2 regions of the Citrobacter sp. MNAZ 1397 genome follow, and region 2 is predicted to be linked to the other one. Evidence: predicted binding sites of a transcription regulator. Region 2 holds the regulator's gene; the other holds the start of a gene.
What was found. Region 2 encodes sigma-54, which starts transcription at its own class of promoters, with help from an activator protein. Its sites were predicted from a motif close to GTTGGCACANNTTTCGCTNT; they were not measured.
Positions count from the first base shown of each region.

Region 1: a site for sigma-54 is predicted at 1,758-1,777, ahead of glnK (P-II family nitrogen regulator). Genes of this name have one in related genera too.

Region 1 is NZ_JAKIVH010000001.1:2,907,531-2,922,931, forward strand. Features, by position in the region: gene amtB (ammonium transporter AmtB) at 47-1,336, opposite strand; gene glnK (P-II family nitrogen regulator) at 1,366-1,704, opposite strand; gene L2097_RS13690 (SmdB family multidrug efflux ABC transporter permease/ATP-binding protein) at 1,960-3,738, opposite strand; gene L2097_RS13695 (SmdA family multidrug ABC transporter permease/ATP-binding protein) at 3,731-5,494, opposite strand; gene L2097_RS13700 (Lrp/AsnC family transcriptional regulator) at 5,540-5,998, opposite strand; gene L2097_RS13705 (PLP-dependent cysteine synthase family protein) at 6,114-7,160, shown strand; gene cof (HMP-PP phosphatase) at 7,200-8,018, opposite strand; gene L2097_RS13715 (SgrR family transcriptional regulator) at 8,116-9,816, shown strand; gene queC (7-cyano-7-deazaguanine synthase QueC) at 9,884-10,579, shown strand; gene L2097_RS13725 (YbgC/FadM family acyl-CoA thioesterase) at 10,826-11,233, opposite strand; gene L2097_RS13730 (helix-hairpin-helix domain-containing protein) at 11,331-11,711, opposite strand; gene ppiD (peptidylprolyl isomerase) at 11,856-13,730, opposite strand; gene hupB (nucleoid-associated protein HU-beta) at 13,940-14,212, opposite strand; gene lon (endopeptidase La) at 14,423-15,401, opposite strand, start outside.
Region 2 is NZ_JAKIVH010000004.1:334,886-350,286, reverse strand. Features, by position in the region: gene arcB (aerobic respiration two-component sensor histidine kinase ArcB) at 1-2,065, shown strand, start outside; gene elbB (isoprenoid biosynthesis glyoxalase ElbB) at 2,296-2,949, shown strand; gene mtgA (monofunctional biosynthetic peptidoglycan transglycosylase) at 2,970-3,674, shown strand; gene npr (PTS phosphocarrier protein NPr) at 3,713-3,985, opposite strand; gene rapZ (RNase adapter RapZ) at 3,982-4,836, opposite strand; gene ptsN (PTS IIA-like nitrogen regulatory protein PtsN) at 4,882-5,373, opposite strand; gene hpf (ribosome hibernation promoting factor) at 5,454-5,741, opposite strand; gene rpoN (RNA polymerase factor sigma-54) at 5,764-7,197, opposite strand; gene lptB (LPS export ABC transporter ATP-binding protein) at 7,246-7,971, opposite strand; gene lptA (lipopolysaccharide ABC transporter substrate-binding protein LptA) at 7,978-8,538, opposite strand; gene lptC (LPS export ABC transporter periplasmic protein LptC) at 8,507-9,082, opposite strand; gene kdsC (3-deoxy-manno-octulosonate-8-phosphatase KdsC) at 9,079-9,645, opposite strand; gene kdsD (arabinose-5-phosphate isomerase KdsD) at 9,660-10,646, opposite strand; gene L2097_RS21175 (calcium/sodium antiporter) at 10,661-11,638, opposite strand; gene mlaF (phospholipid ABC transporter ATP-binding protein MlaF) at 11,871-12,683, shown strand; gene mlaE (lipid asymmetry maintenance ABC transporter permease subunit MlaE) at 12,691-13,473, shown strand; gene mlaD (outer membrane lipid asymmetry maintenance protein MlaD) at 13,478-14,029, shown strand; gene mlaC (phospholipid-binding protein MlaC) at 14,046-14,681, shown strand; gene mlaB (lipid asymmetry maintenance protein MlaB) at 14,681-14,974, shown strand; gene ibaG (BolA family iron metabolism protein IbaG) at 15,101-15,355, shown strand.

The sequences.
Region 1 (15,401 bases), on a different contig from region 2:
CCTCCCGATGGGAGGCTTTTGTTGCTCAGGAGATAACTCAGTTCGATCAGGCGTTGTAGGCGTTCTCGCCGTGGCTGTTGACGTCCAGCCCTTCGCGTTCTTGATCTTCCGGAACACGCAGCCCTACGGTCATATCAGCCAGTTTGTAACCGATAAAGGCAACGATACCAGACCATACGATAGTGATGGCGATACTTTCCAACTGTACCAGAACCTGATGACCCATGGTCACGCCTTCGGCATAACCCACGCCGCCCAGAGATGTGGCTGCGAAGATACCCGTCATGATACAACCCACGATACCGCACACGCCATGGACACCGAACACATCGCAAGGGTCGTCAACACGCAGCCAGCGTTTCAGAGCAGTCACACCCCACAGCCCCGCCAGACCTGCAACGATACCCACGATCAGCGCGCCACCCACACCAACGTAACCACAAGCCGGGGTGATACCCACGAGGCCGGCAATCGCACCAGAACAGGCGCCCAACAGAGACGGTTTGCCGCGCAGAGCCCACTCACCGAAGACCCAGGAGAGAATCGCGCCCGCTGTTGCCACCACGGTGTTCACGAAAGCCAGACCGGCAATCTCGTTCGCCGCGCTCGCAGAACCCGCGTTGAAGCCAAACCAGCCAAAGTAGAGGATCGCTGTACCGGTAAACACCATCGGCAGGTTGTGCGGTTTAAAGGCTTCTTTACCGAAACCGACACGTTTACCAATCAGGTAAGCCCCCACCAGACCGGCAACGGCGGCGTTAATGTGAACAACAGTACCACCTGCAAAGTCCATTGCGCCATGCGTTGCCAGCAGACCGCCGCCCCATACCATGTGTGCAATCGGCACGTAGGAGAGTGTCAGCCATACCACGACGAAAATGAGTACCGCAGAGAAACGGATACGTTCTGCCAGCGCGCCGACAATCAGTCCGACGGTAATGCAGGCAAACGACCCCTGGAACGCGACGTGAATATACTGATAGATGGTGCCCATCAGCGCTTTCAGCTCAATGTTTTTCAGCATCACCCAGTCGAAGCTACCGAAGAAACTGCCGCCAGTGCCAAAGGCCAGAGAGTAGCCGTAAACCACCCACAGTACGCATACCAGCGCGAAGGTAACCGCAACCTGCGTCAGCATAGAAAGAACGTTTTTACCGCGGATTAAACCACCATAGAACAGGGCGATGCCCGGAATTGACATAAACAGCACCAGCGCGGTGCAAATCATCATAAAGGCATTGTCGGCTTTATCGACGACAACCGGATCGGCTGCCATGGCCAGACATGGCAGTAGAGCCAGCGAGGCCAGACCCGCTTTTAATATTGCTTTCTTCATTTACCCATCCCCTCACTGTGTGCCAGGTATTACAGTGCCGCTTCGTCGGCTTCGCCGGTACGAATACGAATGACGCGTTGCAGCTCAGCAACGAAAATTTTGCCGTCGCCAATTTTTCCGGTGTAGGCCGCTTTGCTAATGACATCAATTACTTCATCAAGCTGATCGTCAGCAATCGCCACATCAATCTTCACTTTTGGCAGGAAGTTAACGCTGTACTCCGCACCGCGGTACAACTCAGCGTGCCCTTTCTGACGTCCGAAACCTTTCACTTCGGTCACGGTTAACCCTTGAATACCAATTGAAGACAGCGCTTCACGAACGTCTTCCAGTTTGAATGGCTTAATTACCACGGTAACCAGCTTCATAGATCCCCCTCCAGTCGAAAATCGATAATGGCCGCAGCTAACACGCCAGAGATATTGCAAGCGGTGTGCCAAAATTGAAAAACGGGAAAATTTCAGGTTGTTAAGCCGTAGAAGAAGGTTGTCATAGCGCAGCGATGAAAATGGGAATGGTTCAGATTGTTCCTGGAAAAGAAAAACGCACCACGACAGTGCGTGGTGCGTTACTTTTTTGCACCAACAGCGAATCCTGTTAGTAGCATGCTTAATTTTGGTGCATCAGGCGATTAGCGATTCTTCTCGGACGCTGGCGGCGAGCTCTTCTCCTGCCAGTTGCAATTGGTACATCTGCCAGTAGCGCCCTTTTGCCTCAAGCAGTTGCTGATGCGTACCCCGTTCAACGGCCTGGCCGCGATTGAGAACAAGGATAGTTTCCGCCTCGACAATCGTTGAAAGTCGGTGTGCAATCACGACCAGTGTCGTGCGCTGCCTGACCGCCACCAGCGCCTGCTGAATGGCTTTTTCGGTGCCTGAGTCGATGTTTGCCGTGGCTTCATCCAGAATCAGGATTTGCGGCGTATCAACCAGAACACGGGCCAGCGCCAGCAATTGCTTCTGCCCGACGGAGAGATTATTCCCCTGCTCGCCCAGGCGGGTATAAATCCCTTCCGGCATGTCACGCGCCAGCCCGGCCAGTTGTACAACCTCCAGCGCATGCCAGACCTGCTCCTCTGAAATATCGCGCCCCAGCGTAACGTTGGCGAAGAAGGTATCCGCCATCACCACCGGGTCTTGCTGCACCATCGCCACCCCTTTACGCAATGTGCTGTGGCTCAGCGCGGACAGCGGTCGGCCATCCAGACGAATTTCCCCTTTGGTCAGCGGATAATACCCCATGAGCAGGCTTGCGAGCGTGCTTTTACCGCTGCCGGTATGCCCCACGAGGGCCACAAAGCTGCGGGGAGGGACATTCAGGCTTATATCCTGCAGTACCAGACTGTCATCGCGATAAGCAAACGAGACATCGTTAATCTCAATCGCTCCGCTTTTTAACGGCTCATCGTCATAACCATAAGTCTGGCGTGGACAGTCCATCAACTCAAAGACACGCTCCCCGGCTACTACCGCCTGCTGGAGCATCGACTGCTGGGTCGTCAGCTCAATTAACGGTTCATTCAGGCGGCCAAGGTAGCTAATAAAGGCATACAACACCCCCACTTCCATCGTGCCAGCCGAGCTAAAACCAAACAGCATTAACAGGCCACACAGCACCAGCGCGGAAAACAGGCTCAGTAAGGGACGCAACAGGAAGCCGTCGAGGCGTAGCGTCTGCATTCGCGCCAGATAATGGGAACGGCTTGCCGACCCCATGCGCTCACCAAATCGCGCCTGCTGGCGAAACTGCTGAATTACGCTCATCCCATTGATGATTTCGTTGAAACCATCGTTGATATCGGCCAGGTAGGCCCGCATGCGGCGTACAATCGGCGTGCTGTAACGCTGATAAATCAACATCACGATGATCACTGCCGGGAAGATGCAAATCGCGACAAGCGCCATGCGCCAGTCGAGGCTGAACATCGCCACCAGCATTGCGCCAATCAGTGCCGCACTGCGCAATACCGTCGCCACCACCGTCACATAGAGATCGCGGATCACTTCGGTATCGTTGGTCACTCGTGAAATGATCTGCCCGACAGGCTGGGTATCGAACGCGCTCAGCGGCTGTCGCAACGCGGCATCCATCACGTCGGTACGCAACCGCTGCACCACGCCGACGGCGGCCTGGTTAAACAGTAACGCCTGGGCATAATGCAGCCCGGCCGCCAGCATCTGCAGGCCAATATAGGCCACGACCATTCCCGCCACCAGACCAACAGGCAGGTAGCTCCTGGCCACCATATTATCGATAAAGTAGCTGATTAGCGCCGGACCGGAGACTTCCGCCGCCGCCGCAACCCACAGCATCACGACGGCTTTTGTCAGTGGTTTACGCCACGGGGAACCGTAAACCAGCAGACGTTTCAGGGTGGGCCACTGCTGCACAAACTTACGCATCAACCGCCTCCTCAGGGGCGTCATCCAGCGCCGCTTCCAGTTGCTGATAGCGATACATATCGCGATACCAGCCGGGCTGACGCGCAAGCTGTTCATGCTGTCCGCGCTGCCCGATATGTCCATGCTGCATCACTAAAATCTCACTGGCTTCCGTGAGCGCCGACAGGCGATGGGCGCTGATAATCACCGTACGCCCCTCCCCCCATTGACGCAGGTTGTGCAAAATCTGATGCTCGGTGCGGCCATCCACGGCAGAGAGCGCATCATCCAAGAGCAAAATCTCTGCATTAAGCAACAGCGCTCGCGCAATAGAGATACGCTGCTTTTGCCCGCCGGAGAGCATCACGCCACGCTCGCCAACTTCGGTATCGTAGCCCTGCGGCAGTCGCAAAATATCCTCATGTACGCTGGCCAGTCGTGCCACATGTTCAATCTCTTCCTGCGTCGCGCCAGGTTTGCCCAGCGCAATATTACTGGCGACAGTATCGGAAAACAGGAACGGCGTCTGATTCACCACCGCCAGGCGGCTGCGCCAGTCATCAAGTTTCAGTTGCGTCAGCGGCACCCCATGGAAACGAATGTCCCCTTGCTCAACATCAAAATGGCGTTGAATCAGCGACAGCAAGGTGGATTTACCCGCCCCCGTTGGTCCGCAAATCCCTAACATCTGGCCAGGTAACAGAGAGACGTTCACATTCGACAAAATCGGATGTGTCGTTTGCGGATAAGTAAACTCACGAATCGCAATCTGCAGGCTACCGCGCCCTTCCGGAACCGGTTCAGTGCCGTCGGTGACAACCGGCGCTTCCGCCAGCATATCGCGGATACGGCTATAAGCGGCGCTACCGCGCTCAACGATGTTAAACATCCAGGCCAGCGCCAGCATCGGCCAAATCATTAATCCAAGATACATGGTGAAGCTGGTGAGCTGCCCCAGTGTGAGCGAGCCCTGAATCACCATCCAACTCCCGCCTCCAATCGCCAGCAAATTTGCCATACCGATAGCAATATAAATGGTCGGATCAAAACGGGCGTCGACGCGGGCTACACGCATGTTTTTCGCCCCGGTATCAGCCGCTTCGGCGGCAAACAGCGCCGATTGCCTGTCTTCCAGACCAAACGCCTTGATCATGCGAATGCTGGTCATGCTTTCCTGGGTACGATCATTAAGCGAGGAGAACGCCGCCTGCGCCAGCTTGAAGCGCTGATGCAACTGGTCACCGTAATGCTTAATAAAAATGGCCATAATCGGCATGGGTAACAGGGAAAGCAGCGTCAATTGCCAGCTAATCTGCGTGGACATCACCACCAGCACCACACAGCCCATCACCAGTGAATCCACCAGCGTAAGCACACCTTCCCCGGCGGCGAACACCACCCGGTCAACGTCATTCGTGGCGCGCGCCATTAAATCACCGGTACGGTGGCGCAGATAAAATTCCGGATGCTGGCGACTGAGCTGGCGGTAAAAATCTTCGCGTAGCTCGACAGCAAGTTGATACGACGCGCCAAACAACCAGACGCGCCAGACATAACGCAGCAGGTAGATGACGATAGCAATCAGCACCAGCGCACCTACCCACATCATGACCTGCGACGAGGTAAAGTGCTGGCGGGTAACGCCGTCAACAATGATCCCCACCACCTTAGGCGGGACGAGTTGTAAAATCGCAATAATGATAAGCAGGCCTACAGCACCGAGATAACGTCGCCACTCCCGGCGAAAGTACCAGCTTAACTGAGCAAATAATCGCACGCGGTTACATCCTGAACGTGATTTTTCCGGCTACCGCCGGGAGGGTTATTCAATGGGCAAAGCCGTGGTGTATTTAATCTGTTCCATCGCAAAACTGGATGTCACATCGGACAAGCCAGGCACACTATTAACCAGTTTTTTGTAGAAGTCGTCATAACGCTTCATGTCCGCAACCTGAACGCGTAACAGGTAATCATACTCCCCCGCCATACGCCAGAATCCCAGGACTTCCGGCATTTCCGAGACTACAGCGGTGAAACGACAATACCAGTCGCTGCTGTGATGCTGGGTTTTGATCAGCACAAATGCGGTCAGACTCAGGCCAAGTTTCTCCGCATCCAGCACGGCCACGCGCCCGAGAAGGATGCCCTCCTCCTCCAGCCGCTTTAGACGTTTCCAGCATGGCGTGCTGGTCAGATTAACGGCATCTGCCAGCGCCTGCAAAGAGAGTGTGCAGTCCTGCTGGAGCAAAGAAAGCAACTTACGATCTATTTTATCTAGCATTACGTCTTCCGGGAGAAAATTTTTCTCTTAACAGTCTATTTCAAAGTTTAAATGGCAACAATTTTTCCTGCATTTTCCGCTAATCTGGGCACAAAATGATAAATGGAAATGATGTATGAACAGTGACTGGGTTAAGCATGCTATTAACGAAATCAATGCCGATTATCAGCGCTCTGCGGACACGCACCTGATCCGTCTCGCACTGCCTGCTTTTCCCGGCATTCGGCTCTATTTGAAAGATGAGAGTACACATCCAACCGGGAGTCTCAAACATCGTCTGGCGCGTTCGCTCTTTCTCTATGGTCTTTGCAACGGCTGGATTAAAGAAGGCACCACCATTATTGAAGCGTCATCCGGCTCAACGGCAGTCTCAGAAGCTTATTTTGCCCGTCTGCTGGGGTTACCGTTTATTGCTGTTATGCCCTATTGCACAGCCAAACGAAAAGTCGAGCAGATTGAATTTTACGGGGGTCGCTGTCACTTCGTGGAGAGCGCCTGCGAGATTTATGCGGCCTCAGAAATGCTGGCTCGCGAGCTGAATGGCCATTATATGGATCAGTTTACCTATGCCGAGCGCGCCACCGACTGGCGGGGTAATAACAACATTGCAGACAGCATTTTTCGCCAGATGAAAAACGAGCCACATCCGGTGCCGGACTATATCGTCATGAGTGCCGGGACGGGCGGCACATCGGCAACTATCGGGCGTTATATTCGTTGCCAGGGCTACAGCACTGAACTGATGGTGGTAGATCCAGAAAACTCGGTGTTTCTCGATTTCTGGCAAACCCGCGAGGCAGGGCTACGCTCTGCGGTGGGGAGTAAAATTGAAGGGATTGGCCGACCACGCGTTGAACCGTCATTTATTCCTGATGTCGTGGACGAGATGCTGAGGGTACCCGATGCTGCCAGCGTGGCGACGGCCCAATGGCTGGAAACACAATTGGGCCGTCGGGTTGGCGCATCGACCGGCACTAATATGTGGGGAGCATTACAACTGGCGTCGCGTATGCGCGACGAGGGGCGGAGCGGATCTATCGTGACCCTGCTGTGTGACAGTGGCGATCGTTATCTTGATACCTACTACAACCCGCTGTGGGTTGAAGCCAACATCGGCGATGTTCGCCCATGGCAGGAAGAAATTAACGCGCTGGTGAAATAAAAAAGCCAGGTATTCAACCTGGCTGCTGGAAAGATCTCATCATTCGGGGGAATAAGGAAGATTAGGTGTATCCAGCCAATGCGTTAAGAAGTGCGATACGGCCTGATCGCGGCAGTGTCCGATAACCGGTAAGTGTGGAAGCGCGGCACGCAACTGTGGCATGGCATTTCCCATGATCATGCCGCGCCCTACACTTGCCAGCATCTCTCTGTCATTCATGGCGTCACCAAACGCCATACAATCCTGCATCGGCACGCCCAACCGCGAGCTGAGCATGGCCAACGCCGACCCTTTGTTGCAACCGAGCGGTAATACCTCCAGACAATAAGACGCGGAAAAGCATAAATTAGCGCGTCCGCCTGACGCCTCATTAAGCTGGATGCGCAGGCGGCACAGGTCGTCATGTTCTCCCACAAAACAGACTTTGGTCACGTCATGGGCAGGCAGCCGCTTTAGATCCATCAACTGGTAAGTGAACCCGCTGTAGATATGTTCGTCCAACGCCTCCGGGACAGGTTTATCCGTCATCCAGCCGTCATCGTTAAACACATGGATGCTGGCTTGCGTATCCCATTTGCTGTGAAGTATCAGTTCAGCCACTTCGGGATCAAGATCCTGGCGATGTAAAAGCTCCCCATCCAGAGAATGGACGCGTGTGCCGTTACCGGTTATCAAAAAAGCGTCCAGCGCGAGAATGTCGATAAGTTTGCGCATCTCCAGCGCATGCCTGCCGGTCGCAAAAGTGAGAGTAATGTCGCGTTCACGCAAACGGCGTAACGTTGCCACCGTTTGCTCACCAAGGCGGTGATCGGGCATGAGCAAAGTACCGTCCATATCAAAAGCAGCCAGCCGGGCCATATTTCATCTCCAGATGTGATGCCGTGTATTGCGCAGAAGTATTGCCTGATATATACGGAAGTAATAGTGAGCAGATAGAGATAATTGTTCCGGGTTTATGCGACTTCTTAACCGACTCAATCAATACCAGCGCCTCTGGAAGGTCTCATCAGGCGAAGCGCAACAGGTCAGCGTGGCAGAACTTGCCACACGCTGTTTTTGCAGCGAACGCCATATGCGTACGCTGTTACGTCAAATGCAGCAAGCAGGCTGGCTGCACTGGGACTCCCGTTCCGGCCGGGGTAAACGTGCGGCGTTACAGTTTTTGCGCACGCCGGAATCCTTGCGCCAGGAGATGATGGAGCAGGCGCTTAATGAGGGTCAGCAACAAAATGCGCTGGCGCTGGCGCAGCTCGCACCGGAAGATTTGCGCATCTTACTGAACCCCTTCCTCGGCGGGCTCTGGCAAAACGACACCCCGACGTTGCGCATTCCTTACTACCGTCCCCTGGAGCCGCTACGCCAGGGGTTCTTACCCGGCCGGGCGGAACAGCATCTTGCCGGGCAAATCTTCTCTGGCCTGACGCGCTTCGTTGACGATAGCTTTTTACCGCAGGGCGATTTAGCGCATCACTGGGATATTAGCGAGGACAAGCTGCGTTGGCGGTTTCATATTCGCACGACGCTGCACTGGCACAACGGCGATGTTGTGGATATTCGCCAGTTACAAACGCGCTTTATGCTTCTCCTTGAGCTGCCCGCTTTACGGACACTTTTTGCCAGCGTCAAAAGCGTGGAGGCCACCCACTCACACTGCCTGACGTTTACGCTACATCATCCGGATTTCTGGCTGGCGCACCGGCTTGCCAGCTATGCCACCACACTGGCGCATCCGCAAATGCCGCTTATCGGTACCGGGCCGTTCCGTCTTACCTCATTCAGTAATGACCTGGTCAGGCTGGAAAGTCATGAGCAGTACCACCTCACCCATCCCTTATTGAAAGCTGTGGAGTTCTGGATTACACCGCAGCTTTTTGAGCAGAATCTCGGGACCAGTTGTCGTCATCCTGTGCAGATTGCGATTGGCGAACCCGATGAGCTCGTGCACCTGCAGCCCGTGAGTAACAGTGTCAGCCTGGGGTTTTGTTATCTGACACAGCGTATTGGCGCAAATCTCACTCCGGCACAATCACGGCGGCTTGTGCAGATCATCCATCAGACGTCGTTGCTGGACACGCTGCCACTGGATGAAAATCTCATTACGCCCAGTAAAGAGCTACTCCCTGGCTGGACGATTCCACGGTGGCCGCCGGATGAGAGTGTTGAGCTACCGTCCAGGTTAACCCTGCTTTACCATCTGCCAGTGGAGTTACACACCATGGCGCAACAGTTCAAACATTATCTGGCCGTGCTCGGTTGCGAAGTTACGCTGATCTTTCATGATGCGAAGACCTGGGATGGGTGCAGTGCACTGGCACAGGCGGATTTAATGATGGGGGACAGGCTGATTGGCGAAGCCCCGGAGTATGCCCTGGAACAGTGGCTGCGCTGCGATCCGGTCTGGCCCAATGTACTCAGCCGCGCGCAATTTTCTCATATGCAGGCGACGCTCGATGCCGTGCAAAGCGTGCCGGATGAAACTGCACGTAGCGAGGCGTTGCAGGCGGTATTCAGCCATCTGATGGATCAGGCCATACTGACACCGCTGTTTAATTATCAGTATCGCATTAGCGCCCCCCCTGGCGTCGAAGGCATTCGACTGAACACTCGTGGCTGGTTTGATTTTACTCAGGCCTGGCTACCGGCCCCGGCGCGGTGAAGAAGCTGGTCGAGGCAATCCGCACGCGCTACCATAGCGCCTTTATGAATGAATACCGGGATTCCTTATGAAACGTGCCGTAGTCGTGTTCAGTGGCGGGCAAGACTCTACAACCTGTCTGATTCAGGCGTTGCAACAATACGATGAAGTGCATTGTGTCACCTTCGATTATGGTCAGCGTCATCGTGCGGAAATCGATGTGGCGCGCGAACTGGCGTTACAGTCAGGCGCCCGAGCGCATAAAGTCCTTGATGTGACGTTACTGAATGAACTGGCGGTCAGTAGCCTGACACGCGACAGCATCCCGGTGCCGGATTATCAGCCTGATGCCAGTGGTATCCCGAATACGTTCGTGCCCGGGCGCAATATTCTGTTTTTAACCCTGACGGCGATTTATGCGTATCAGGTGCAGGCCGAGGCAGTGATTACCGGCGTTTGCGAAACCGACTTTTCGGGTTATCCGGACTGCCGTGACGAATTTGTCAAAGCCCTGAACCATGCGGTGAATCTGGGCATGGCGAAAGACATTCGCTTTGAAACGCCACTGATGTGGATAGACAAAGCCGAAACCTGGGCGCTGGCCGATTACTGGGGCAAGCTGGAACTGGTGCGCAATGAGACGCTGACCTGCTATAACGGCATCAAAGGCGATGGCTGTGGACACTGTGCCGCCTGTAACCTGCGGGCGAATGGTCTGCGCCACTACCTGGCCGATAAGGCCGGGGTGATGGCTGCCATGAAAAAGAAAACCGGGTTGAAGTAACGCACCCTTCTGGTTTCCCGGGTGCGCTGCGCTTACCCGGGCTACCTGCTGTGCGGCCAGGTGTCCTCTCCACGGAGAGAGGGAGCAAACACTAAAAATATTGCCGTTTTGCTTTTACTGATCTGGGCTAACGTCTCGGTCGACATTCCCGGGTCCGCTTACCCTGGCTACATTGTGTATCCACTGTGATAATCGCGTCGCCCGGATAAGGCATTTGTGCCGCATCCGGGTGAGTTTGCTGTAGTGTCACGCCTCTTCGCGGATCATCTCCTCCAGCCTTTCACGTAACTCCCCTTCCAGCGCCAGCGCCTTTTGCGTTTTCAGATCGATACACACAAAGGTCACCAGTGCGTCGGCTACCACTTCGCCTCCAGGCTCCAGCGTCACGACCTGACTAAGCACGCCGCTTCGTCCATTAATCTGTTTAACGTGACTGGTCACGGTCAGACGATCGCCCAGCACGGCAGGACGACGGTAGTTGATATTGATGTTGACGACCACGAACGCGATGTTGTTCGTCGTCATCCACTTAAAGTTTTCATTGTTTTCCAGCCCATCCCAACGCGCTTCTTCCAGGAATTCCAGATAACGGGCATTGTTCACATGCTGATAGACATCGAGGTGATAACCACGAACTTTGATCTGAGTCTGCATAGCGCTTTAACCTTCACTTTTGTTATAGGAACAGAGGCCATAACTGGTATGACCTCTTTAGTCTGGCAAAATTTCGCGACTACGCAAGCCCCATCTTTTACAGCGTCAGGTTTCCGAGGTTGCGTTCAACAAGCGCGCTCCCCATACCAGGCACCTGCTTGAGATCGTCCAGGGTTTTAAACGGCCCGTATTCTTGCCGGTAGCTGACTATCGCCTGGGCTTTTTTCATTCCCACGCCATTCATCACCCGCGCCAGATCCTCGGCGCTGGCCGTGTTAATGCTGACTCTGGTGCCATCCTCGTCGGCACTTTTTACCGCGTCAGGTGTTTTGGCCACCGGCGTCGCGCCATTATCGGCTTTAGTTTGTACTGCAGGGGCTTTGGCGCCAGTATCGGCAGGGGCCGCCAGCGTATTATGGCTAATGCCAGCGCAGGCAAAAGACAGGGTCAGTAGAAGTGCTTTGATTCCATGTTTCATGCTGTTTCTCCTTGGTGTTTAACAACGACGCTACGATAAACAAGCGGGGAAAACGGTACAAATGGCGGATGACAAATGTGGAAAAGGCCGCGAAAGCGGCCTTTTGAATTGCAAAGCATTGCAATATTTGTGGGAGGCGTCTCGTTATTCCTGCTGTTCCATAATGGCGCCAAGTTTAATTTTGGCCTCTTTACGCAGGTTGGTCATCAGTGCCTCGAAAGCAATCTGGGCATTGTTCTGGGTAATTCCCTGAACCATCGCTTTCTTCTGATCGTCCGGCATAGTACCGGCTTTTACTTCATCCAACGCCAGAATCGCGACATTGCCCTGAGCATCGTTCGCTATGCCATAACCCGGTTTGTCTTTCTCCGGCAGCGGCAGGCTAAATGCGGCCTGGCTAATCGGATCCTGACCGGTACGGGTCAATGTTTTGGCTGCACCAAAGCTTAACCCTGCGGCTTTCAGCGCATCGTCGCCTTTACCCGCTTTCAGTTCAGCGATCAGCTTGTCAGCATCCAGTTTGGCCTGCTGCTCCGCTTTGTTGTGCTTAACGATATCACTGACCTGAGCTTTAACCTCTTCCAGTGGCTTGATCGCTTCTGCTTTATGCTCGCTCACACGCAGCACAAAGGCACGGTCACCATCGACAGTAATAATGTCAGAGTTACTGCCTGGCGCACCGTTCACCCCGACCAGACCACCATCAAAGATAGCATTGGCAACCGGTTTAAAATTGAGTTCTTGCGGCAGGCTGTCACGGCTAAACCAGCCGGTTTCAACGGCTTTTGTCCCGGCGACTTGCTCAGCGCCCGCCAGAGACTCATTATCGTTGCTTGCAGCTTCGCTCACCTTCTGCTGCAAAGCGTACCAGGCATCGAGCGCCTTATCCTGCTTCACTTTTGCGGCGATCTCATCGTGCACTTCGCTCAGCGGTTTCGCTTTTGCAGGCTGAATGTCGTCAAGGCGCACCACCAGGAAGCCAACGGAAGATTTGATCACACCTGACAGTTGGCCTTTGTCTTTCAGGCCCGAATTTTTCAGTTCGTCAGGTGTGGTGGCCGGCTCCAGCCACCCCATATCACCGCCGTTACGGGCAGAGATGATGTCGGTAGATTTTTCTTTCGCCAGTGCGGCAAAATCAGCCCCTTTGCTCAGCGCGTCCAGTACGGCTTTCGCATCATCTTCCGTTTTGGTCTGAATCACGCTATAGCGATTACGCTGCGGCTGCGTGAACTGATCCATATGCTGATCATAGTAAGATTGAATATCCGCGTCGCTGACGTTCTGCTGCATATTGGCCGCATCCAGCTTGATATAGCTGACGCGGAACTGCTCAGGGGAGACAAAGCGGGTTTTGTTCTGCTCATAGAAACCGGCAATCTCCTGGTCGCTTACGCTCTGTTTTGCCGCCAGCGCATTTACGTCGATCAGCGCCTGGCGCACAACGCGCTGTTGGGAAACCAGCGCCGCCAGCTCGTCCGTCTCACCTTTCAGCATAAAATCAGTGCCGGCAACTGCGTTGATCAGTTGCTGAGATGTCAACTGATTGCGCAGCGCTTGCGCATACTGGTCCGCACTCATACCCATCTGGTTGACGATACCGTTGAAACGGTCGTTATCGAATTTACCGTTGGTCTGGAAAGCCTGAGTGGAGAAAATCGCTTTCTTAACCTGCTCATCGCTGATGCCCAGGTGCAGGTTATGCGCGTACTGATCCAGCAATGCTTCGTCAATAAGACGGTTCAGCACCTGCTGACGCATAGATTTGATGTAGTTTTCATTCGCGGCCAGCTCTGAGAACTGGTCACCCAGTTGCTGCTGCATACGATTACGTTCACTGGCAACCGCATTTTCGAATTGCGCGCGACCAATCTCCTGGTCATTAACCTTTGCGGCATAATTATTGTTACCGCCAATAAGGTAGCTACTGACGCCGGTCAAAATGAACGACACGATAATGACGCCGAAAATGATCTTGAGCACGATGCTGTTTGCTGCCGTGCGTAAATTGTCCATCATGGTGTAACAACACTCCGCTGTAGGTGACTGTAGACCTCGCGCAGTCACTCAGTTTCCCGACGCTGCGTATAGGGTCGTATTTTGACAAGAAAAGGGGGCAATTGTCAGCCCACAACTCGCAGAAACTCAGATAAGAGTGACTGAATAAATAAAAAAGGCACATCTCTCGATGCGCCCTTGTACTTTTCACCTTCCCACCGGGAAAGCGATCAGTTAACCGCGTCTTTCAGTGCCTTGCCTGCGCGGAAGCCTGGAACCTTAGCTGCGGCGATAGTGATTTCTTTACCGGTCTGAGGGTTACGGCCTGTACGCGCAGCACGCTCTTTAACGGCAAAAGTACCAAAACCTACCAGCGCTACATCGTCCCCTTCTTTCAGAGATTCAGTAACAGAAGCAATTAAAGCATCTAACGCACGTCCAGCAGCCGCTTTAGAGATGTCAGCTCCCGCGGCAATCTTGTCTATCAGTTGAGATTTATTCACTCTTCTCTTCCTCTCTTTATAATTTATATCGCGCCTGAGTCCTTCACAGCGCGACCGCGCAGCAGTTATATCAGGCCTGTCATGCCCTTACAACACCAGTTGTTGATGACACACCCAACCAGCAATCTAAATTAGCTATACAAAAAAAGGCTGGCAAGTCCGAAATGCCTTACCAGCCTTGTTTTTATCAACGCTCTTTGCGCGAGGTCACTATTTTGCGGTCGCGACCTGCATACCAAAGGGTTCGTTTTGTAGTGCCAGCGCCAGAACCTCATCAATGCGCTTAACCGGATGGATGTCCAGATCAGCGATGACGTTTTCCGGAATTTCCTCAAGATCGCGCTTGTTCTCATAAGGAATCAGCACGGTTTTGATCCCGCCACGGTGTGCCGCCAGCAGTTTTTCTTTCAGACCACCAATCGGTAGTACCTGACCACGCAGGGTAATTTCCCCTGTCATCGCCACATCAGCACGTACCGGGTTGCCCGTCAGGCAAGAAACCAGCGCAGTACACATCGCGATACCGGCGCTCGGACCATCTTTCGGCGTAGCCCCTTCCGGTACGTGAACATGGATATCGCGTTTTTCGTAGAAATCCCCGTTAATGCCGAGTTTTTCAGCACGAGCACGCACCACGGTCAGTGCTGCCTGGATGGATTCCTGCATGACTTCACCCAACGAACCGGTATAGGTCAGCTTGCCTTTACCTGGTACACACGCGGTTTCGATGGTCAGCAGGTCACCGCCGACTTCGGTCCACGCCAGTCCGGTTACCTGGCCCACACGGTTTTCATCATCCGCACGACCATAGTCATAGCGCTGAACACCCAGGTAATCGTGCAGGTTGTCACCGTTAATCTCGATATGTTTCAACGAGGGATCCAGCAGCAGCTGTTTCACGGCTTTACGGCACAATTTAGAGATTTCGCGCTCAAGGCTACGCACGCCCGCTTCACGGGTGTAATAACGGATGATGCCGACGATGGCGCTGTCATCCACGGTCAGTTCTGTCGGTTTCAGCGCATTGCGTTCGATCTGTTTCGTCAGCAGATGCTGTTTCGCGATATTCAGTTTCTCATCTTCCGTGTAACCGGAAAGACGGATCACTTCCATACGATCAAGCAGCGGTGCCGGAATGTTCATGGAGTTAGACGTCGCGACAAACATAACATCGCTGAGATCGTAATCC
Region 2 (15,401 bases):
CAAACTGGAAGAAATGCGCGATCGCGACCTCAAACTCAATATTCAACTTAAGGACAACATCACCCGGCTTAACCAGGAGATGGCCGATCGCGAGAAAGCCGAAGCTGAACGTCAGTCGACATTTGAGCAGCTTAAAGTAGAGATGCAGGAGCGCGAGCAGACGCAGATTCAGCTTGAACAGCAATCCACATTTTTACGCTCTTTCCTCGATGCCTCCCCGGACCTGGTTTTCTATCGCAACGAAGACAAAGAGTTTTCCGGCTGTAACCGGGCGATGGAACTGCTGACGGGCAAAAGCGAGAAGCAACTGATTAACCTGAAACCGCAGGATGTCTATGCGCCGGAAGCGGCGGAAAAGGTTATCGAGACCGATGAGAAGGTGTTTCGCCACAATGTTTCGCTGACCTATGAACAGTGGCTGGATTATCCGGATGGGCGAAAAGCCTGCTTTGAAATCCGTAAGGTGCCCTACTATGACCGCGTAGGTAAGCGCCACGGCTTGATGGGTTTCGGGCGTGATATTACCGAGCGTAAACGCTATCAGGACGCCCTGGAACGTGCCAGCCGCGATAAAACCACCTTTATTTCCACTATCAGCCACGAACTGCGTACGCCGCTTAATGGCATCGTCGGTCTGAGCCGAATTCTTCTGGATACTGATTTAACGGCTGAGCAGGAAAAATACCTGAAAACTATCCATGTTTCTGCCGTCACTCTGGGCAATATCTTCAACGATATTATCGACATGGATAAAATGGAACGCCGTAAAGTCCAGCTCGATAATCAGCCGGTGGATTTCACCAGCTTCCTTGCCGACCTGGAGAACCTTTCCGGCCTGCAGGCACACCAGAAAGGTCTGCGCTTTGTCATGGAGCCTACGCTGCCGTTACCGCATAAGGTGGTCACTGACGGTACGCGGTTGCGACAGATCCTGTGGAACCTTATCAGCAACGCCGTCAAATTTACCCGTGAGGGACAAGTCACCGTACGTGTGCGCTATGACGAAGGCGATATGCTGCACTTCGAGGTCGAAGATTCCGGGATTGGCATTCCTCGCGATGAGCTGGATAAAATTTTCGCCATGTATTACCAGGTGAAAGACAGCCATGGCGGCAAGCCTGCTACCGGCACAGGGATTGGCCTCGCCGTATCACGTCGTCTGGCGAAAAACATGGGCGGTGACATTGTTGTTGCCAGCCAGCCGGGCAAAGGCTCTATCTTCACGCTGACCGTTCACGCGCCTGCGGTAGCGGAGGAGGTGGAAGATGCCTTTGAAGACGATGATATGCCGCTGCCAGCGCTGCATGTGCTTTTGGTGGAAGACATTGAACTTAACGTGATCGTTGCCCGTTCCGTTCTGGAAAAACTGGGCAGTAGCGTGGACGTTGCGATGACCGGCAAGGCCGCGCTGGAGATGTTTAAACCCGGCGAATACGATCTGGTACTGCTCGATATTCAGTTGCCGGATATGACCGGGTTGGACATCTCGCGCATTCTCACCAGCCAGTTTGCCCGCGACGATTTACCACCGCTGGTGGCGCTTACCGCCAACGTGCTGAAAGATAAAAAAGAATATCTGGATGCAGGGATGGACGATGTCTTAAGCAAGCCGCTGGCGGTCCCGGCATTAACTGCCATGATTAAGAAATTCTGGGATGCGGACGAAGAAGAGGAGCAAGGCGCAATGTCTCATACCGATGGTCAAAAATCACAAAACCTGCTGGATATCCCGATGCTTGAGCAGTATATCGATCTGGTTGGGCCGAAGCTGATTACCGATGGGCTGGCGGTATTTGAGAAAATGATGCCGGGCTATCTGAGCGTTCTGGAGTCAAATCTCACTGCGCGGGATCAAAAAGGGATCGTCGAAGAGGGGCACAAGATCAAGGGTGCCGCTGGATCGGTCGGCCTTCGTCACCTGCAACAGCTGGGTCAGCAAATTCAGTCACCCGATCTGCCAGCCTGGTGGGATAACGTCGGTGAATGGGTTGAAGAGATGAAGCAAGAGTGGCAGCACGATGTGGATGTATTGAAAGCGTGGGTAGCAACCGCTGGAAAAAAATGACCCCGGATTAACCGGGGTGCGCGAATACTGCGCCAACACCAGGGAAATCGTGGCTGCGCCGTAAAGTTATATTTTTTTATCAAGGGCGCAGTCGGGAAAATTTGAACTGCACGCACATAAGATAGCAAATCTTAAAGTATTTGTTACATCAATCAGTGAAATGTGTGAAGCATAGCGCCCTTATCAAAATATTTAATTATCCCGAGTACGTTGCATAAAGGACGAGCAAAATGAAAAAAATCGGTGTTGTTCTCAGCGGATCAGGCGTTTATGACGGATCGGAAATCCACGAAGCTGTCATTACCCTGCTGGCGATCGCTCGTGAAGGCGCTGAGGCAGTATGCTTTGCGCCTGACAAGCGTCAGACCGATGTCATTAATCATCTCACGGGTGAACCGATGAGTGAAAGTAGAAACGTGCTGATCGAGGCGGCCCGCATTGCTCGTGGTGCGATCCTTCCGATCGCGCAGGCATCAATAAACGATCTGGATGCGCTGATTGTGCCCGGCGGATTTGGCGCAGCGAAAAATCTGAGCAGCTTTGCCAGTCTCGGTAGTGAATGTGTGGTTGACCCGGATCTGAAACGGTTGGTTCTGGAGATGCACCAGGCGGGAAAACCACTCGGTTTTATCTGTATTGCGCCTGCGATGCTGCCGAAAATCTTTGATTTTCCGTTGCGCCTGACGATTGGAACGGATATCGATACGGCGGAGGTGCTTGAAGATATGGGTGCTGAACACGTGCCTTGCCCTGTCGACGATATTGTGGTCGATGAGGATAACAAAGTGGTGACCACACCGGCGTACATGCTGGCGCAGAATATTGCGGAGGCGGCTACAGGGATCGAAAAACTGGTCTCCCGCGTTCTGGTGCTCGCTGAATGAGAGGGTTGCGTGGCCCACTCATGGCGAAAATCAAAAAGCTATTACTCCGTGTGGTCCTGGCGCTGGGAATCTTCTGGGGCGGTGGTATTTTGCTGTTCAGTTTTATGCCGGTACCGTTTTCAGCCGTCATGGTCGAACGGCAAGTGGGGGCCTGGCTGACGGGGGATTTCGGTTATGTTGCTCATTCGGACTGGGTGGGTATGGACGAGATTTCACCCTGGGTGGCGCTGGCAGTGATTGCCGCTGAAGATCAGCGTTTCCCGGACCATTGGGGGCTTGATTTTGGCGCGATTGAAAAGGCCTTATCGCACAATGAGCAGCATGAAAATCGGATTCGCGGTGCATCAACCATTTCCCAGCAGACCATTAAAAATCTGCTGCTCTGGGACGGCAAAAGCTGGGTGCGAAAAGGCTTTGAAGCGGGTTTAACCCTGGTCACCGAGGCTGTCTGGACAAAGCGGCGTATTCTGACCGTCTATTTGAACATTGCTGAATTTGGCGATGGTATCTTTGGCGTGGAGGCGGCTTCGCAGCGTTATTTTCATAAACCTGCCAGCAAGTTGACGATGGCTGAGGCGGCATTGCTGGCAGCAGTATTGCCGAATCCGGTACGCTTTCGCGCTGATGCGCCTTCAGGGTATGTGCGCAGCCGACAGGCGTGGATTATGCGCCAGATGCGTCAGCTTGGAGGAGAGGATTTCCTGGCGCGCAATAAACTGCATTGATGATTCCCTCTCCGCCTGGAGAGGGAAAACGCGCGTTGTCAGTCTTCGTCAAACCCGGCGATAAAGAGCGCAATGACAGCCGCCAGCGCTTCTTCTTCCTGAGGGCCCGTCGCTTCTATCTCAATTTGTCGGCCCTTCGCGGAGTCCAGCATGAGAAGCGCAATCACACTATTAGCCTCGGCTTCGGTTCCCTCGTCGTTACGCAACAGTACCTCAGCATCAAAGCCCTGAACCAGTTCAAACAGTTTCATCGCCGGGCGCGCGTGCATACCCAGCTTATTGGTGATTTCAACAGTTTGTTTTACGGTCATGTTTTCCGTTTTTCCAGCGTACGATGACGAGACTGAACGTTTTTACCGCGTGAGCGGAAATAGTCTGCAAGCTGTTCAGCAACATAGACGGAACGGTGCTTACCGCCGGTACATCCAATCGCTACCGTTAAATAGCTGCGATTATTGGTTTCCAGCATTGGTAGCCACAGTTCGAGATAACTGCGGGTCTGGTAAATAAAATTGTGCACTTCCGTATGTCTGTCAAGGAAGGCTGCAACCGGTTTATCCAGCCCGGTCATCGGGCGTAATTTCGGGTCCCAGTGCGGGTTAGGCAAGAAGCGAACGTCAAACACGTAATCGGCATCAATAGGGATACCATGCTTAAAGCCAAAGGACTCGAACACCATAGTCAGTTCGCGCTCGCGTTTACCCAACAGTCGGGTACGGAGCATCTCGGCGAGTTCATGAACGGACATTTCCGATGTGTCGACGATGAGATCGGCGCGTGAGCGCAGTGGCTCCAGCAGATTACTCTCTTCATCGATGGCGCTTTCCAGCGACAGGTTTTTGCTGGAAAGAGGGTGCAGACGACGTGTGTCGCTGTAGCGGCGGATCAACGTGTTGCGATCGGCATCCAGGAACAGCAGTTGCGGAGAAAAATAATCCGGCAGGCTGCTCATTGCCTGCTCAAAAATTTCCGGCGATTCCGGCATATTACGCACATCGATGCTGACGGCGGCAGACGTCTGACGGTCAGCCAGCGTTCTTGCCAGCTCCGGCAAAAGAACGACCGGCAGGTTATCGACGCAGTAAAATCCCATATCTTCCAGGGCGCGCAGGGCCACTGACTTACCTGAGCCCGAACGACCACTCACGATCATCAGGACCATGGGCCAATTCTCCTCAGAACCAGCGACACAAGGGAAGCTGTTGCGTTACGCATCGTCATTTTCGCCTTCTGTCAGCGTGATGATCTGGTACAACTCTTCATCGCTTTGCGCTGAGCGCAGACGGCGACAGATGGTTTTATCCGCCAGACGCTTGGCCACCAACGAAAGCGTATGCAGGTGGGTTTTGGTCTGATCGGCGGGAACCAGAAGCGCGAAGAGCAGATCGACTGGCTGGTTATCAATAGCATCGAAGGCGATGGGTGTTTCCAGTTGCACAAAAACACCAACGGCACGAAGAGTATCTTCTTCGAGTTTTCCGTGAGGGATGGCGATACCGTTACCAATACCGGTACTGCCCATTTTCTCACGCGTCAGGATCGCTTCGAAGACCACTTGTGGTGGCAGGCTCAACTGCTTTGCTGCCAGTTCACTGATAATTTCCAGCGCACGTTTCTTGCTCTGGCAGTGAACACCACTACGGGTACATTCCTGGTTAAGGACATTGCTCAATTGAAGAGCGGAATCGTTATTCATCATAATTTCACCTAAGCGTCGCCAGTGCAGACACCCTGCCGGGTTGCGGCAGGGTGATACGCGCCAGACGAGTGCCCGGACAATTAGTGTTGTTTCAGTTTATCTTTATGTTTCGTGAGTTGCCGCGCCAGTTTATCAATTAAACCGTCGATGGCAGCATACATGTCTTGTCCTTCCGCACTGGCATGAATCTCCCCCCCGTTTACATGCAGGGTCGCATCCGAGATATGAGTCACTTTCTCCACTTTCAACACAACATAGACCTGATTGATCCTTTCGAAATATTGTTCGAGTTTGGCAAATTTCGCGGTAACGAATTCGCGCAGGGCCTCGGTTATCTCGACGTTATGTCCTGTGATGTTAAGCTGCATAGTGTCTTCCTTATCGGTTAAGTCACACCAGCTGTTTGCGCTGATTAGACGGCGGAATGGATAAAGACTCTCGATACTTCGCAACGGTTCGCCGCGCTACCATAATACCCTGATCGGAGAGCATGGTAGTCAGCTTACTGTCACTCAACGGCTTCGCAGGATTCTCTGCGGCAATTAATTTCTTCACCAGTGCGCGGATAGCCGTCGACGAGGCTTCGCCACCGCCTTCGGTATTCACATGGCTGGAGAAGAAATATTTAAGCTCAAAGATGCCACGCGGACTGTGCAGATATTTTTGGGTCGTGACACGGGAAATCGTGGATTCATGCATCTCGACGGCCTGAGCGATATCGGCCAAAACCATCGGTTTCATAAATTCTTCGCCTTGCTCGAAGAACGCCTGCTGCTGTTCAACAATGCAGCGGCTCACCCTTAACAGGGTGTCGTTGCGACTCTCAAGGCTTTTAATCAGCCATTTCGCTTCCTGCAGATTGCTACGGATAAACTGGCTGTCGGCATCGTTACGCGCACCACCGCACATGGCGGCATAGTGCTGATTGATCTGCAAACGAGGGATGCTGTCGGAGTTGAGCTCGACCGTCCAGCGCCCATTGTGCTTACGCACCAGGACATCAGGGATAACATACTCGGGCTCACCTGTCTGGATTGACTGACCCGGACGTGGATCAAGAGACTGGATTAAATTGACCGCCTCTTTCAGCACTTCTTCTTTCAGACGTGTTACGCGCATCAGCGTACGGAAGTCGTGGTTTGCGAGCAGATCCAGATGATCGCTGATGATTAAACGCGCTTCCTCACACCAGGGGGTCTCTTTGGCAAACTGAGAGAGCTGGATCAACAGGCAATCGCGTAGATCTCTGGCCGCGACGCCAACCGGATCGAAACGCTGAATACGTTTCAGTACCGCTTCGACTTCATCCAGACCGATCTCTTCATCGCCCATGCTTTCCAGGATGTCTTCCAGCGGAACGGTGAGATAACCTGTGTCATCAACAGCGTCGACAATTGAAGTCGCAATGGCGCGATCGGTGTCTGAGAAAGGGGTGAGCTCCACCTGCCACATCAGGTAATCTTGCAGCGACTGGGTGGTCTCTCCCTGATAAACAGGCAGTTCATCGTCAAGATAATCGGTGCTGCTGCCAGACGGGGTGCCAGCGGTATAGATTTCATCCCAACTGGCGTCCAGGGGCAACTCTTCGGGCATCTCTTTTTGTTCGAGAGCGTCGGCAGTATCCAGGCCTTCATTATCCTGAGATTGTTGCGCATCCACTTCTTCGTGAAGATCGGTTTGCTCAAGCAATGGATTACTTTCCAGAGCTTGCTGGAGTTCTTGCTGAAGTTCCAACGTGGACAGTTGCAGCAGGCGAATAGCCTGTTGCAACTGTGGCGTCATGGCTAGCTGTTGGCTGAGCCTTAATTGCAAACCTTGCTTCATATTCAGAGCAGTACTCTCCGACTAAACACGTCAATAAACCCTACCCTATCAGAGTCTGAAGTCTTCCCCAAGATATACGCGCTTAACATGTTCGTCTTCAAGGATTTGCTGAGGCGTACCGTGCGCGATCAAATGCCCCTGGCTGACAATATAAGCACGCTCACACACCGCCAACGTTTCGCGAACGTTGTGATCGGTAATCAACACGCCAAGCCCGCTATCACGCAGGTGCTCAATGATGCGTTTGATATCAATGACCGATATCGGGTCAACGCCGGCAAACGGTTCATCCAGCAGGATAAATTTAGGGTTTGCCGCCAGCGCACGAGCAATTTCGACACGACGGCGTTCGCCGCCAGAAAGCGCCTGCCCCATATTGTCGCGCAGATGTTCAATATGGAACTCTTCCATCAACTCATTCGCCCGATCCACGCGCTGTTCGGATGTGAGATCATCGCGAATTTGCAGTACTGCCATGAGATTGTCAAATACACTCAGGCGCCGGAAAATAGAGGCTTCCTGCGGCAAGTAGCCGATACCGCGACGCGCCCGGGCATGCAGCGGCAGCAGGCTGATATCTTCATCGTCGATGATGATATTGCCCGCATCACGCGACACGATACCCACGACCATGTAGAACGTTGTGGTTTTACCTGCACCGTTAGGACCGAGCAGCCCGACAATTTCGCCTGAATTGACTGTCAGACTGACATCTTCCACCACACGGCGGCCTTTGTAGGCCTTGGCGAGATTCTTTGCAGTTAATGTTGCCATAACGAATTAATTACTCTTTTTTTGCGCCGGAGCCGGGGTTTGATTGTTGTTCTTATCCTGCAACTGCGACGGCACCAGAACCGTCGTCACGCGTTTACCTTTATCGCTGAAAGCCTGCATTTTCTGCTCTTTCACCAGATAGGTAATTTTGTCGCCCGTGATGTTGCTATCAAGCTGTTCAAGGTAGGCATTGCCTGTCAGGACCACGAAGTCTTTTTCCAGCTCATAGTGCATCTGGGAAGCATGGCCTTTTACGGGTTTGCCGCTATCCTGCATCTGATAAAAGGTGGCAGGATTACCGTAGCCATCAATGATCTCTTTACCTTGCTGGCCACCTGGGCGCGTAACCACAACCTTGTCGGCGTTGATTTTGATGGTGCCCTGCGTTACGACAACATTGCCAGTGAAGGTCACCACATTCCCTTGCATATCCAGCGATTGCTGATCGGAATCGATATGGATAGGTTGCTCGGTATCGCCAGTTACCGCAAGCGCCGGAAGACTGGCGGCAAAAAGGACACTGGCCAGGGCAAAATTAAGGCTGAGTTTGTTTGTTCTGAATTTCATAGGAGCTTCTAACCTTTTCAATAAGCTCGGCGTTTTTGCTGCGTAAATTGCCGCGCATTTTCAGGCCGGTGGAATTAAATGTTGTTCCGTATAACGTGACTTGATCATCAGAGGCGACATCCTGCGTGATCAGGTTTATCTGGGCGTTATCCGTCGTGATTTTTCTCAGTTGAGCGTCCGCAGTCAGGGCGTTGACCTCAACATGCCCATAAAGATAAAGCATCCGGTCATTGGTCAGCTTCGCTTTATCCGCCTTGATGGACCAGTCAGGAATTTTATCTTTGTCGAAAGTCGTCAGCACTGGCTGGGTAAACCAGGTGATAGCATCAGCAGAATAGTATTCAACATGCTGTGCTATCAGCCGATAGTTCAACGCACCTTCCGGACTGTAGACTACCGTATCGGTATGCTCGCTTTTATACGTTGGGTCAGTATTGTTAACCGTAACTTGTTCAGTCTGTTCGCGATCGGCCAGGTTCACCCCAATCAGTATCAGTGCGACCAGTGACAGCACAATGATGACCCAACGTCTGGTTTTACTCATATTGATTGCCCTTTGGCCTCATCAAGCTTGCCTTGCGCCAGCAATAACAAATCACACACTTCACGAACCGCACCGCGTCCGCCTGCAATACGGGTGACATAATCCGCCCGGGGAATCAGCAGCGGATGCGCATCCGCCACCGCCACGCTTAAACCAATTTCTGCCATCACAGGCCAGTCGATGAGATCGTCTCCGACATACGCAACTTGTTCCGGTACCAGAGAAAGTTTGTTCAATAACTCGCGATAAGCTAACAACTTATCTGATTGTCCTTGATAGAGGTGCGTAATGCCCAGCGTTTCGCAGCGGTCTTCCATCAGTTTAGCTTTTCGGCCAGTAATAATGGCAACCTCAATGTCGGATGTTAATGCACAGCGGATACCGTAACCATCGCGGACGTTGAACGCTTTCAACTCTTCTCCATTATTACCCATGTAGATGGATCCATCCGATAAAACACCATCTACATCAAGAATTAACAGCTTAATTTTTTCTGCCTTCGCCATTACCTGCGTACTGACGGGTCCGTAGCATGTCGCAAGCGACGCTCCAACATTACTCATTCTTCGATCCTTTTTCACACCACGCCCGCGCGCAGCAAATCATGCATATGTACCACACCCAGCAATTGGTCGCCATCTGCAACCAAAACAGAGGTGATGTGGCGGGACTGCATCAGATTAAGCGCGTCCACCGCCAGTGTGCCAGGACGCACGCGGATACCTCCAGGCGTCATTACCTCAGCAATCCCTAAACTACGTACATCTGCGCCCATATCAAAGACACGGCGCAAATCGCCATCGGTAAAAATGCCTTCGATCTTCATCAGATCGTCGCAAATCACCGTCAGGCCTAAATTCTTACGCGTGATTTCGAGAAGAGCGTCACGCAGCGTGGCGTCTTTGCTCACATGCGGAATTTCATCCCCGGTGTGCATGATGTCATTGACCCGCAACAGGAGCTTACGTCCAAGCGCGCCGCCTGGGTGAGAAAGCGCAAAATCCTCAGCGGTAAAACCCCGGGCTTTCAACAGTGCGACTGCCAGAGCATCTCCCATTACCAACGCGGCGGTAGTGCTGGAGGTCGGCGCCAACCCTAATGGACAGGCCTCTTGCGGCACCTTCACACACAGATGAATATCAGCCGCGCGACCCATACTGCTGTCAGGACGGCTTGTCATACAGATCAGGAATACTTTCAGTCTCTTGAGCACCGGGATCAACGCCAGGATCTCATTCGACTCTCCGGAATTCGACAACGCGATCACCACATCCTGCGACCCGACCATACCCAGATCGCCATGCGCCGCTTCTCCCGGATGAACAAAGAAAGAAGAGGTACCGGTACTGGCGAATGTTGCGGCCATTTTTCGACCAATATGACCCGATTTCCCCATCCCCATTACGACGACTTTGCCGCTGCAATAGAAAATCTTTTCACAAGCCTGTGCAAAGTCCTGATTAATGTATTGGTCAAGCTGGGCCAGACCTTCACGTTCAATTTGCAAAACGTCCCGGCCAGCCTGCTGAAAGTCGAAGCCCGGTTGCAGATCGATATGCGACATAAATGTGTGTCCAATTATCCTGTCAGACGCGGCGTAACCCAGTACAGGAATGCTAACCAGGTGATAAAACCGCCTAATAGTAATGCGCCAGTTCCTCTGCCTGTCTGCTGCTTACGTCGCCAGCAGGTGAGGGCAAAAATGACGCTGACCAGTAACATCACGCCGTAATCTCGTGTAAAAGCCAGACTATTAAAATGACCTGGCGCGATCAGCGCGGGTAAACCCAGCACCAGCGTGATGTTGAAAATATTCGAGCCGATGATATTACCGATCGCAATATCGTCTTCTCCCTTACGTGCCCCGGCAATGGCGGTTGCCAGTTCCGGCAGACCCGTCACAATGGCAATCACCGTCAGGCCGATGGTTAATTCGCTCATCGCGAAATGGTTTGCGACCACCGTGGCGTTGTCCACTACCATGCGCGTTGACATCGGCATAATGATAAGTGCGACCCCGAGCCACAAGAATGCCACTGACAGGCTACCGCCACGCGGCAACTCTGCAACTTGCTCACGTGTTAGCGTATCGCTACCTTGCAGCTCAGCCAGACGGGCGATTTTAACAATGTATACCAGCCATAGCACGGCCAGCAGAAGTAAAAACAGGCCGTCCAGCCAGGTCAGTTGCCCGTCAAACAGCACCAACCCTGCCAGCAGGCTGGTTATTAACATTAGCGGCAATTCACGGCGCAGGATATCGGAATGGACGGTAAATGGATGCAGGAGCGCTGCGAGTCCCAGGATCAACAGAATATTGGTGATGTTAGAGCCGAGAGCCGTCCCAATGGCCAAATCAAGTTGGCCGTGCATGGAGGCCGCAACGGAGACAATCATCTCCGGAAGAGAGGTGCCAATACTCACCACTGTCATCCCAATGAGCAACGGTGGAACACCCAAACTGCGACACAAAATTGAGGCGGCGAATACCAATCGGTCAGCGCTGTATACCACTAACAGTAAACCAATAATTAACAGCGCCGTCGCTAAAAGCATCTAAAGTCCTTTCTTGAGGTATAATCTGCCGGTCCGCAGGCTGCGATTGCCGGGGAAAACCGGGAATTTTAAGCGGCGTAGAGAATTCTTAATTTTGACTTTATGCGGCTCAAAAGTAAAACAAATGCCAGCTTTCGCTAACTCATACGGGTAATATTCTGTAAAAATGGTGGGTTCTTGCAGTTATCCGGCGTCATGCTTAGACCCAATCAAGGCTTATAAGGAAGAGTGAATGAGCCAGACTGTGGCGAATCTGGTCGATATCCGTGGCGTGAGTTTCTCCCGTGGAAGTCGGCGTATTTTCGACAATATCTCGCTGACGGTGCCACGCGGTAAAATCACCGCCATTATGGGGCCGTCCGGGATTGGTAAAACAACATTGCTGCGTCTTATTGGCGGACAGATACCGCCAGACGCGGGCGAAATCCTCTTCGACGGTGAGAATATCCCCGCGATGAGTCGCTCCCGGCTGTTTACCGTTCGCAAACGAATGAGCATGTTGTTCCAGTCCGGCGCATTATTTACCGACATGACTGTGTTCGATAATGTGGCCTATCCGTTGCGCGAGCATACGAACTTACCAGCCCCGTTGCTGAAAAGTACGGTCATGATGAAACTGGAGGCGGTGGGACTGCGTGGTGCAGCAAAACTCATGCCTTCCGAACTCTCTGGTGGGATGGCGCGCCGCGCGGCGCTGGCAAGGGCTATCGCGCTGGAGCCAGATTTAATCATGTTCGACGAACCTTTTGTCGGCCAGGATCCTATTACCATGGGTGTGCTGGTGAAGCTTATCTCTGAACTGAATAGCGCGCTGGGCGTCACCTGTGTTGTCGTCTCCCATGACGTGCCGGAAGTGCTGAGCATCGCCGACTATGCGTATATTGTTGCAGACCGTAAAATTGTGGCGCAGGGCAGCGCGCAAGGCTTGCAAGAAAACGCCGACCCTCGCGTCCGTCAGTTCCTCGACGGCATTGCTGACGGCCCCGTTCCGTTCCGCTATCCCGCAGGTCAATATCAATCCGATTTATTTGAGACAGGGAGTTAAGCCACTCATGTTGTTACATGCACTGGCGTCGCTTGGACATCGCGGGATTAAGACGATCGCGACGTTTGGCCGCGCTGGTTTAATGCTCTTCAATGCGCTGGTCGGTAAGCCGGAATTTGGCAAACACGCGCCGTTGCTGGTGCGCCAACTCTATAATGTGGGTGTCCTGTCGATGCTCATTATTATCGTGTCCGGCGTGTTTATCGGCATGGTGCTTGGCTTGCAGGGCTATCTGGTGCTTACGACCTATAGCGCGGAAACCAGTCTGGGAATGCTGGTGGCGCTCTCCTTGTTGCGTGAACTGGGGCCCGTTGTCGCTGCTCTGCTTTATGCCGGGCGCGCGGGTTCTGCACTGACGGCGGAAATTGGCCTGATGCGCGCGACTGAGCAACTTTCAAGTCTTGAAATGATGGCTGTTGACCCCCTGCGGCGCGTGATTTCTCCTCGTTTTTGGGCGGGGGTGATCTCCTTGCCATTGCTGACGGTTATCTTCGTTGCGGTCGGTATCTGGGGCGGCTCGCTGGTGGGTGTGAACTGGAAAGGAATCGACTCAGGGTTCTTCTGGTCGGCGATGCAAAACGCCGTCGACTGGCGACTGGATCTGGTGAACTGTCTGATTAAGAGCGTTGTCTTTGCCATTACCGTAACCTGGATTGCTTTATTTAATGGTTATGACGCGATCCCGACTTCCGCCGGGATCAGTCGGGCAACGACGCGTACCGTTGTGCACTCTTCGCTGGCCGTGCTTGGTCTTGATTTTGTGCTCACCGCATTGATGTTTGGGAATTGAGTTCATGCAAACGAAAAAAAGTGAAATTTGGGTAGGCATTTTTCTGTTACTGGCGCTGCTGGCGGGGTTGTTTATCTGCCTGAAAGCGGCCGATGTTGCCTCTATGCGTACCGAACCGACGTATCGCGTGTACGCAACCTTCGACAACATTGGCGGCCTGAAAGCGCGCTCGCCGGTCCGTATTGGTGGCGTGGTGGTTGGCCGTGTTGCTGATATTGAACTCGATCCAAAAACTTATCTGCCGCGCGTCGCGCTGGACATCGAAGAGCGTTACAACCAGATTCCTGATACAAGCTCACTGGCTATTCGTACGTCAGGTTTGCTGGGGGAGCAATATTTGGCTTTGAATGTGGGATTTGAGGATCCTGAACTGGGAACTTCTATGCTTAAAGAAGGCAGCACAATCCAGGATACGAAATCCGCAATGGTCCTTGAGGATCTGATCGGACAATTCCTTTACAACAGTAAAGGCAGTGACAATAAGAATTCTGGCGATGCGCAGTCAAAACAGCAGGATGATACTTCCAGCGCACCGTCTGCTGGTAAGACGAATTAACGAGGAGAGTTGACGCATGTTTAAACGTCTATTAATGGTTGCCATGCTGGTTATCGCGCCACTTGGACTCGCCAACGCGACGGAACAAAGCAATCCGTACAAAGCAATGCAGGAGGCGGCAAAGAAAACGTTTGATCGCCTCAAAAACGAACAGCCAAAGATTCGCGCGAATCCAGATTATTTACGTGACGTGGTCGATCAAGAATTACTGCCATACGTCCAGATTAAATACGCCGGTGCCCTGGTGTTGGGGCGTTACTATAAAGACGCAACGCCTGCGCAGCGGGAGGCCTACTTCGCTGCTTTCCGTGAATACCTGAAGCAGGCTTATGGCCAGGCTCTGGCGCTGTATCACGGTCAGACCTACGAGATTGCCCCGGAGAAGCCGCTAGGTGACGCCACGATCGTCCCGATCCGCGTGACTATTATCGATCCAAACGGCCGTCCGCCAGTGCGTCTGGATTTTCAGTGGCGCAAAAACACGCAGTCCGGTAACTGGCAGGCTTACGACATGATTGCCGAAGGGGTGAGTATGATCACCACCAAACAAAATGAGTGGAGCGATCTGTTGCGCACTAAAGGTATCGATGGTCTTACCGCGCAGTTGCAGGCCATTTCTCACCAGAAAATTACGTTGGATGAGAAGAAATAATGACGCCGCAATTAAGCTGGGCGCGTGAGGGTGAACGGCTGGTGCTGCAGGGCGAGCTCGATCAGGATGTGCTTAATCCTTTGTGGAATGCCCGCCAGGATGCAATGAAAGGGACTACCTGTATCGATCTGCGCGCCGTGTCGCGCGTTGATACTGCTGGCGTGGCCCTATTAATTCACCTGATTGCTCAGGGAAAAATTCAGGGCCACCAGGTTTCACTCGAAGGGATAAGCGAGAATTTGCAGACGCTTGCAGCACTCTATAATTTGCCTGCGGACGTATTGCCTCGCTAATTTTTTCAGTACGTTACTCTTTAAAGCCTCGTTTGGTATACCGACGAGGCTTTTTGCTTATTTAAGACCGCCTCACTTTCCTCTAAGATGTGGGGCTGTTTTCACTATCAGATGAAATTAACGCCCATGGAAAATCATGAAATTCAGGCAGTGCTGATGAACGCACTTTCTCTCCAGGAAGCCCACGTCTCTGGCGACGGCAGTCACTTTCAGGTTATTGCTGTGGGTGAGGTTTTTGACGGCATGAGCCGGGTCAAAAAACAGCAGGCCGTATATGGCCCATTAGCGGAATATATAGCGGACAACCGCATTCACGCTCTCTCGATCAAAGCGTATACCCCGCAAGAGTGGGCACGCGATCGCAAACTAAACGGTTTTTGAGCTACGGGTATTACGCCCGCAGCGCGTGTGAATTCTTAACAGAGAT